DNA from 2 places in the Dechloromonas aromatica RCB genome. Region 2 is predicted to be linked to the other one. Evidence: riboswitches for the same ligand, from Rfam matches in the RefSeq annotation. Region 2 holds a riboswitch; the other holds the start of a gene.

The links. Region 2 has a riboswitch for glycine ahead of gcvT (glycine cleavage system aminomethyltransferase GcvT). Riboswitches for the same ligand answer to the same signal wherever they lie in the genome.
Region 1: it holds a riboswitch for glycine, as region 2 does, so the genes downstream of both, DARO_RS16430 (trimeric intracellular cation channel family protein) here and gcvT (glycine cleavage system aminomethyltransferase GcvT) in region 2, are expected to answer to the same signal.

The regions. Positions count from the first base shown of each region.
Region 1 covers NC_007298.1:3,462,811-3,466,696, forward strand. The annotation lists gene xseA (exodeoxyribonuclease VII large subunit) at 1-1, shown strand, start outside; gene DARO_RS16425 (Fe-Mn family superoxide dismutase) at 41-625, shown strand; gene DARO_RS16430 (trimeric intracellular cation channel family protein) at 802-1,599, opposite strand; glycine riboswitch at 1,629-1,723, opposite strand; gene DARO_RS16435 (OsmC domain/YcaO domain-containing protein) at 1,918-3,886, shown strand, end outside.
Region 2 covers NC_007298.1:2,661,607-2,665,492, forward strand. The annotation lists gene DARO_RS12655 (L-threonylcarbamoyladenylate synthase) at 1-82, opposite strand, end outside; gene DARO_RS12660 (3',5'-nucleoside bisphosphate phosphatase) at 84-923, opposite strand; glycine riboswitch at 1,034-1,122, shown strand; glycine riboswitch at 1,134-1,213, shown strand; gene gcvT (glycine cleavage system aminomethyltransferase GcvT) at 1,291-2,382, shown strand; gene gcvH (glycine cleavage system protein GcvH) at 2,406-2,792, shown strand; gene gcvP (aminomethyl-transferring glycine dehydrogenase) at 2,924-3,886, shown strand, end outside.

The DNA of each region.
Region 1 (3,886 bases), 800 kb from region 2:
GAATTTTCGTTTCACCCCTTAAATACAACGGAGAATATACATGGAACATCAACTGCCCCAGCTGCCGTACGCCAAGGATGCCCTCGCCCCGCACATGTCGGCCGAGACCTTCGATTACCACTACAGCAAGCACCATCAGGCTTATGTCACCAACCTGAACAACCTGATCAAGGGTACCGAGTACGAAAACCTCGACCTCGAAGCCATCGTCAAGAAGGCACCGGCTGGTGGCGTTTATAACAACGCAGCCCAGGTCTGGAACCACAGCTTCTTCTGGAACTGCATGAAGCCGAACGGCGGCGGCGCTCCGGCTGGCACGCTGGCTGCTGCCATCAATGCCAAGTGGGGCTCGCTGGATGCCTTCAAGACTGCCTTCCAGACCTCTGCGGTCGGCAACTTCGGTTCCGGCTGGACCTGGCTGGTCAAGAAGGCCGACGGCTCCCTCGACATCGTCAACATGGGCGCCGCCGGCACCCCGCTGACCACCGGCGACAAGGCCCTGCTCTGCGTCGACGTCTGGGAACACGCCTACTACATCGACTACCGCAACATGCGTCCGAAGTTTGTCGAAACCTTCCTGGCCTCGCTGGTCAACTGGTCCTTCGTCGAAGCCAACTTCGCCTGATTCCTGCTGCTGTTATTTCAGGACAAAAAGGGAGCTAGCAGCTCCCTTTTTCATGGACGCAGATTCATCCGGACGGACAATCAATCGATCATTGCGGACTGTCAGGTCCCGCAATCAAAAATGGCTGCTGGTAAACATGAGTAGCCGTCGAGTGATTAAAAATAGCGCGCTCAGCACTAATCCCATCGCTGCTGATAGGAGAAGGTCGGAAGCTTCCAGCTCAAACGTAGCGCCAGCATGCGAAATCCGAAGCCGAGAATGAAGCACATCATCGTATTGAGGTTGGCATCCAAGTCCAGCGACCTCAACGCGAGAAATAGGGCGCAAACAAAGAGTGACACGCTGGCATAAAGCTCCCGGCAAAATACGACGGGCACCTGGTTGCACAGCACATCGCGCAAAACGCCTCCGCATATCCCCGTCAGCATGCCGGCCATGATGACTACTACCGTCGGGTATTCAAGTTGCAGGGCCACATTGCAACCAATCAGCGAGAAGGCGACCAACCCGAGTGCATCCAGCATCAGAAAGACGTTTTTCAGGTGGTGCATGAACTTGGCAAGCAAGGTCGTGGCCAAACCAGCCAGGGTCACCAGATACACGTATTCGGGATGCTGCGTCCAACCAATCGGGTAATTGCCAAGAACGACATCCCTGATGGTTCCGCCTCCCAGAGCGGTGACAAAGGCGATCACGGCCACCCCGAAGAAATCCATGTTGCGACGTCCTGCTGCCAGGGCACCGGACATCGCTTCGGCGGTGATGGCAACCAGATAAATGACCAGTAACAAGTTGAATTGCTTGATAGCGAGAGGCTGAAAAACGTGGGCGAGACTATCGAACATCAGGAGAGACTCCGTCAAAAATCGGAAGACTCGAATTGAGTGCTTCCGTGACGCCTCTCCCCCTGTCCTTTTACCTGAGAGTTTCGGCTCAACAAGAGCCTGCCCCTTCGGTGAGTTGCCGAGCGCCAAGACGCTCTCAACTTCTCTCCAGCCGGCGAATCATTTCTGCAGTTCGGTATGCCTGAGCGATTATGGGAGTTTGCGCCTTCGGCGGAGTGTGTAAATCCACGACTCTCTCTCCTGCAGATGTTTTGATTATCCTGACAGCGATGACTGCCTGTCAATCAGGGGTGGCGCGTACGCATCAATATCTCCGGGTGAAAGACACAGTCCGCCAAGCGTCACCATCCGCCGTACCCTCGAACTGCCGAGAAACACGGTTTTACACCCGGGAAAACCGGATAATGGTGGCCAATCCGTTTTGAACGCTATTTTTGGAATTCCCGCATGGAAATCAAGGTCAATTTTCTCGACAAGCTGCGTCTTGAGGCCAAGTTCGATGACTTCACGGTCATCGCCGACCAGCCCATCCGCTACAAGGGCGATGGCTCGGCGCCGGGGCCGTTCGATTACTTTCTGGCTTCGTCGGCCTTGTGTGCGGCTTACTTCGTGAAGTTGTACTGCGACACGCGCAACATTCCGACCGAGCATATCCGCCTGTCGCAGAACAATATCGTCGATCCCGAAAACCGCTACCAGCAGATTTTCAAGATCCAGGTCGAGTTGCCGGCAGATATTTCCGCCAAGGACCGGCAGGGCATTCTGCGCTCCATCGACCGCTGTACCGTGAAAAAGGTGGTGCAAACCGGTCCGGAGTTCGTGATCGAGGAGGTCGAGAATCTCGATGCCGATGCGCAGGCCTTGCTGACGCTGAATCCGGATTCGGAAGCCAGCACCTATATCGCCGGCAAGGACCTGCCGCTGGAACAAACCATCGCCAACATGTCCGGCATTTTGGCCGGCCTCGGCATGAAGATCGAAATCGCGTCGTGGCGCAATCTGGTGCCCAATGTGTGGTCGCTACATATCCGCGATGCGCATTCGCCGATGTGCTTCACCAATGGCAAGGGCGCGACCAAGGAAAGCGCGCTGGCCTCGGCCTTGGGCGAATTCATCGAGCGGATGAATTGCAACCATTTCTACAACGACCAGTTTTGGGGCGAAGACATTGGCAACGCGCCCTTCGTGCATTACCCGCACGAACGCTGGTTCAAGCCGGGCAAGAAGGACGCGCTACCGAAGGGCCTGCTCGACGACTACTGCCTGGAAATCTATAACCCGGACAGCGAGTTGCGCGGCTCGCATCTCTATGACACCAATTCCGGCAATACCGAACGCGGCATCTGTGCGCTGCCTTACGTGCGGCAGTCGGACGGCGAGACGGTGTATTTCCCGACCAACCTGATCGACAATCTGTTCCTCAGCAACGGCATGAGCGCCGGCAACACGCTGGCCGAGGCGCAGGTGCAGTGCCTGTCGGAAATTTTCGAGCGCGCCGTCAAGCGGGAAATCCTCGAAGGCGAAATCGCGCTGCCGGATGTGCCGTCCGACGTACTGGCGAAATACCCCGGCATCCTGGCCGGCATTGCCGAGCTGGAAAACCAGGGCTTCCCGGTGCTGGTCAAGGATGCGTCGCTGGGCGGCGAATTCCCGGTGATGTGCGTCACCCTGATGAACCCGCGCACCGGCGGCGTCTTCGCCTCCTTCGGCGCGCACCCGAGCCTGGAAGTCGCGCTCGAACGCAGCCTGACCGAGTTGCTGCAGGGACGCAGCTTCGAAGGCCTGAACGACTTGCCCCGGCCGACCTTTGAAAGCAATGCCGTCACCGAGCCGAACAACTTTGTCGAACACTTCATCGACTCCAGTGGCGTGGTGTCGTGGCGCTTTTTCAGCGCCAAAGCCGATTACGATTTTGTCGAATGGGATTTCTCCGGCCACGGTGAAGAATCCAATGCCGAGGAAGCCGCCGCCCTGTTCGGCATTCTCGAAGACATGGGCAAGGAAGTGTACATGGCGGTCTATGACCAGCTTGGCGCCACCGCCTGTCGCATCCTGGTGCCGGGTTATTCGGAAATCTACCCAATCGAGGATTTGATCTGGGATAACACCAACAAGGCGCTGGCCTTCCGCGCCGATATCCTGAACCTGCACCGTCTCGATGATGCGGCCCTCGAAGCATTGCTGGAACGCCTAGAAGACAGTGAGCTGGATGATTACACCGACATCATCACCTTGATCGGTGTCGAGTTTGACGAGAATACGGACTGGGGTCAGCTGACGATCCTCGAGTTGAAGCTGCTGATCAACCTCGCCCTGCAGGATTTTGAGGCCGCCAAGGAACAGGTCGAGGCCTACCTGCAGTACAACGAAAACACCGTCGAGCGCGGCCTGTTCTACCAGGCGCTCAACGTGGTGC
Region 2 (3,886 bases):
CGCCATTGCGAATAAATTCGGCTGCCTGGGCGAGCAGGCGCTGCTGCGGAGATTCGGGATGAATATTGACAACGCGTGCCATGTCAGAACACCAGACGCCAGACCGGTTTCAGGTCTTCAGGCAATTGAGGAAGTTTACCGAGATCCACATAGCTTTCCTCGGGCCCATGAAAATCGGAGCCGCGCGAAGCATGGAACTCATAATGACGAGCCAGACGGGCGAAATGCATCACGTGATCCGGCGAATGGCTGCCACAGGTCACTTCGATACCCTGACCGCCAACATCCTTGAAATCATCAAGGAAGCGGCGCATGTCACCACCGGACATCTTGTAGCGCCCGGGATGCGCGACAACGGCCACGCCGCCGGCGCCGGCGATCCAGCCAACCGCTTCTTCGAGCGTCGCCCAGCGATGGTCGACGTAGCCCGGCTTGCCGGGTGTCAGATAGTGTTGAAAGATACCGGCCATGTCCCGGGCAATCCCGATAGAGACCATATAGCGTCCAAAATGCGCTCGCGAGATCAGACTGGGATTGGTCACAAAACACAGGGCACCTTCATAGACGCCGGGAATACCGATCGCTGCGAGGGCGTCGCCCATGCGCTTGGCCCGCTCGACACGGCCAATACGAAGCTCATCAAGGCCACCGGTCAGTGCTGCATTGGCTGCATCGAAACCGAGTCCGACAATATGAATCGGGGTGCCGCGCCACTCAATGGAAATTTCGACACCATTGACGAAGCTCATGCCGACTTCCTCAGCAGTCGTCCGGGCTGTGACCAGACCACCGATATCGTCGTGATCGGTCAGCGCCCAAAGATCGACGCCGTTTTCTGCCGCGCGTCTAGCCACCACTTCGGGCGGCAACAGGCCGTCGGAAACGATGGAATGGCAGTGAAAATCGAAATTGGTAGGCGTCACAGGCAAGCGATTGAAGGCAAACGAAGAGTTTAGCACGAAGGAGGCCATGGCCCGGCCCCCCTTGTGCGGTGCAGCAGGTTGATTAGACCCGTGCATCCCGCTATAGTGCCTCCCGTTCCGTGGGAGAGCGCAGATCCGTCTGCCGCCGAAGGCGCAATTTCACCCGAAAACGCTCAGGCAAAAGGACCGCGGAACCAAAATGGCTGGCCATTTTGAAACTCTGGAGAGCGGCGTTAACAGCGCCCACCGATGGGGCAAATCTCTCAGGTATCGAGGACAGAGGGGTGAAACGCAAGATGTGTATCTTTCGTTTCACCCCTTTTTCGTTTCTAGAACTGGCGCCAACAACCGCCTGTAAAGGATTGATATGCTGAAGAAAACAGTTTTGAACGCCGCTCACCGCGCAATGAATGCCCGGATGGTCGATTTCGGTGGTTGGGACATGCCGGTCAACTACGGTTCGCAGATCGAGGAGCACAACGCGGTCCGCAACAACTGCGGCATGTTCGATGTTTCGCACATGTGCCCGGTCGACGTCGTTGGCGCGGATTGCCGCACCTTCCTGTCCCGCCTCGTCGCCAACGATGTGGCCAAGCTCAAGGTTTCCGGCAAGGCGCTCTATGCGGCCATGCTCAATGAAGCCGGCGGCGTCATCGACGACCTGATCATCTATTTCCTGACCGACACGCGCTTCCGCATCGTGGTCAATGCTGGCACCGCCGAGAAGGATCTGGCCTGGATGCAGGCCAAGGTCGCCGAATGGAAGCTCGACGTGACCATTACCCAGCGCCGTGACGGCGCCAACAATCTCGGCATCATCGCCGTCCAGGGCCCGAATGCCCGTGCCAAGGTGTGGGAAGTGCTGCCGCAGACCAAGGCCGCGACCGCAGGCCTGAAGGCTTTCTTCGCCGCTGAGGTCGATCAGTATTTCATTGCCAGCACCGGCTACACCGGTGAAGACGGTTACGAAATCATGATGCCGGCCGGCGAAGCAGAGGCTCTGTGGAACAAGCTCAATGCTGCTGGTGTTGCCCCCTGCGGCCTCGGTGCCCGCGACACGCTGCGCCTGGAAGCCGGCATGAACCTGTACGGCCAGGACATGGATGAGACGGTTTCGCCGCTCGACGCCGGCCTGGCTTGGACGGTTTCGCTGAACACCGACCGTGATTTCGTCGGCAAGGCTGCGTTGGTCACCAACGGCCAGCAGAAGCAGTTCCTCGGCCTGATCCTGCTCGACAAGGGCGTGCTGCGCGGCCACCAGAAGGTCATGACCAAGCAAGGCGACGGTGAAATCACCTCCGGAAGCTTCTCGCCGACGCTCCAGCAGTCCATCGCTCTCGCCCGCCTACCGCTCGGCGTGCAGATTGGCGACGAAGTCGAAGTCGATATCCGTGGCAAGGCTTTGAAAGCCAAGGTCACCAAACCCGTATTCGCCCGCAACGGCAAAGCAGTCATCTAATTCAACCCATTCAGGAGAAAACCATGTCGAACGTTCCTTCCAACCTCAAGTACACCGCCTCCCACGAATGGATGCTGCTCAACGCTGACGGCTCGGTCACTGTCGGCATTACCGACCACGCCCAGGAAGCCCTCGGCGACCTCGTTTTCGTCGAACTGCCGGAAGTCGGCGCCCATTTCGATGCCGAAAAGGAAATTGCTGTCGTCGAATCGGTCAAGGCTGCGGCTGACGTGTACGCCCCGATCGCCGGCACCGTGACCGAAGTCAATCAGGCCGCTGCCGATGCCCCGGAATCGGTCAATCAGGACGCCTACGCCGCCTGGCTGTTCAAGATGACCCCGGACAATGTCGCCGACCTCGACAAGATGCTTGACGCCGCTGCCTACCAGGCCGTTGCTGACGCCGCCTAAAAGCGGCATGTCGTTCCCGCCCCCACAGGGAGTCCCCTCTGGGGGCAAGCGGGAACCCAAAAACATCAAATCAGTGAATCCCCGCCTGGGCGGGGATGATGTATTCAAGTATATCTAATGCAAGGATTCCCATGCCGTTGAATCTTCCCCTTTCAGCCCTGGAGCAGCACGACGAGTTCATCGGCCGCCACATCGGCCCATGCTCGACCGAAATGGCTACCATGCTGACCGCCATCGGTGCCGACAGCCTGGAGCAGCTGATCGACCAGACCGTTCCCGCCGCCATCCGTTTGCCGGCTGATCTGCCGCTGCCCGCCCCGCGCCGCGAACACGAAGCGCTGGCCGACCTCAAGGCCATGGCCAGCAAGAATGTCGTCAACAAGTCCTGCATCGGCATGGGCTATTACGACACACTGACGCCCAAGGTCATCCTGCGCAACGTCATGGAAAACCCGGGCTGGTATACGGCCTACACGCCCTACCAGGCTGAAATCGCCCAGGGCCGCCTGGAAGCGCTGATGAACTTCCAGCAAATGGTCATCGACCTGACCGGACTGGAAATCGCCAACGCCTCACTGCTCGACGAAGCCACCGCCGCCGCTGAAGCGATGACCATGGCGCGCCGTGTTTCGAAGTCGAAATCCAACCGTTTCCTGGTCGATGCCAACTGTTTCCCGCAGAGTATCGACGTGGTCAAGACCCGCGCCGCCTATTTCGGCTTCGAGTTGGTCATCGGCAACATCGACGCGCACAAGGACGGTGACTTCTTCGGCGCCCTGCTCCAGTACCCGGGCGACAACGGCGAAGTCCGTGACCTGACCGACGTGATCGCCGGCCTGAAGGCCAAGGGCACGACCGTTGCTGTCGCCTCCGACCTGATGGCACTGGTGCTACTCAAATCCCCCGGTGCCATGGGTGCCGACATCGCGCTTGGCTCCAGCCAGCGCTTCGGCATTCCGATGGGCTTCGGCGGGCCGCATGCTGCCTTCTTCGCCACCCGCGAAGCCTTCGTTCGCTCGATGCCCGGCCGCATCATCGGCATCTCCAAGGATGCGCGCGGCAACACCGCTTACCGCATGGCATTGCAGACTCGC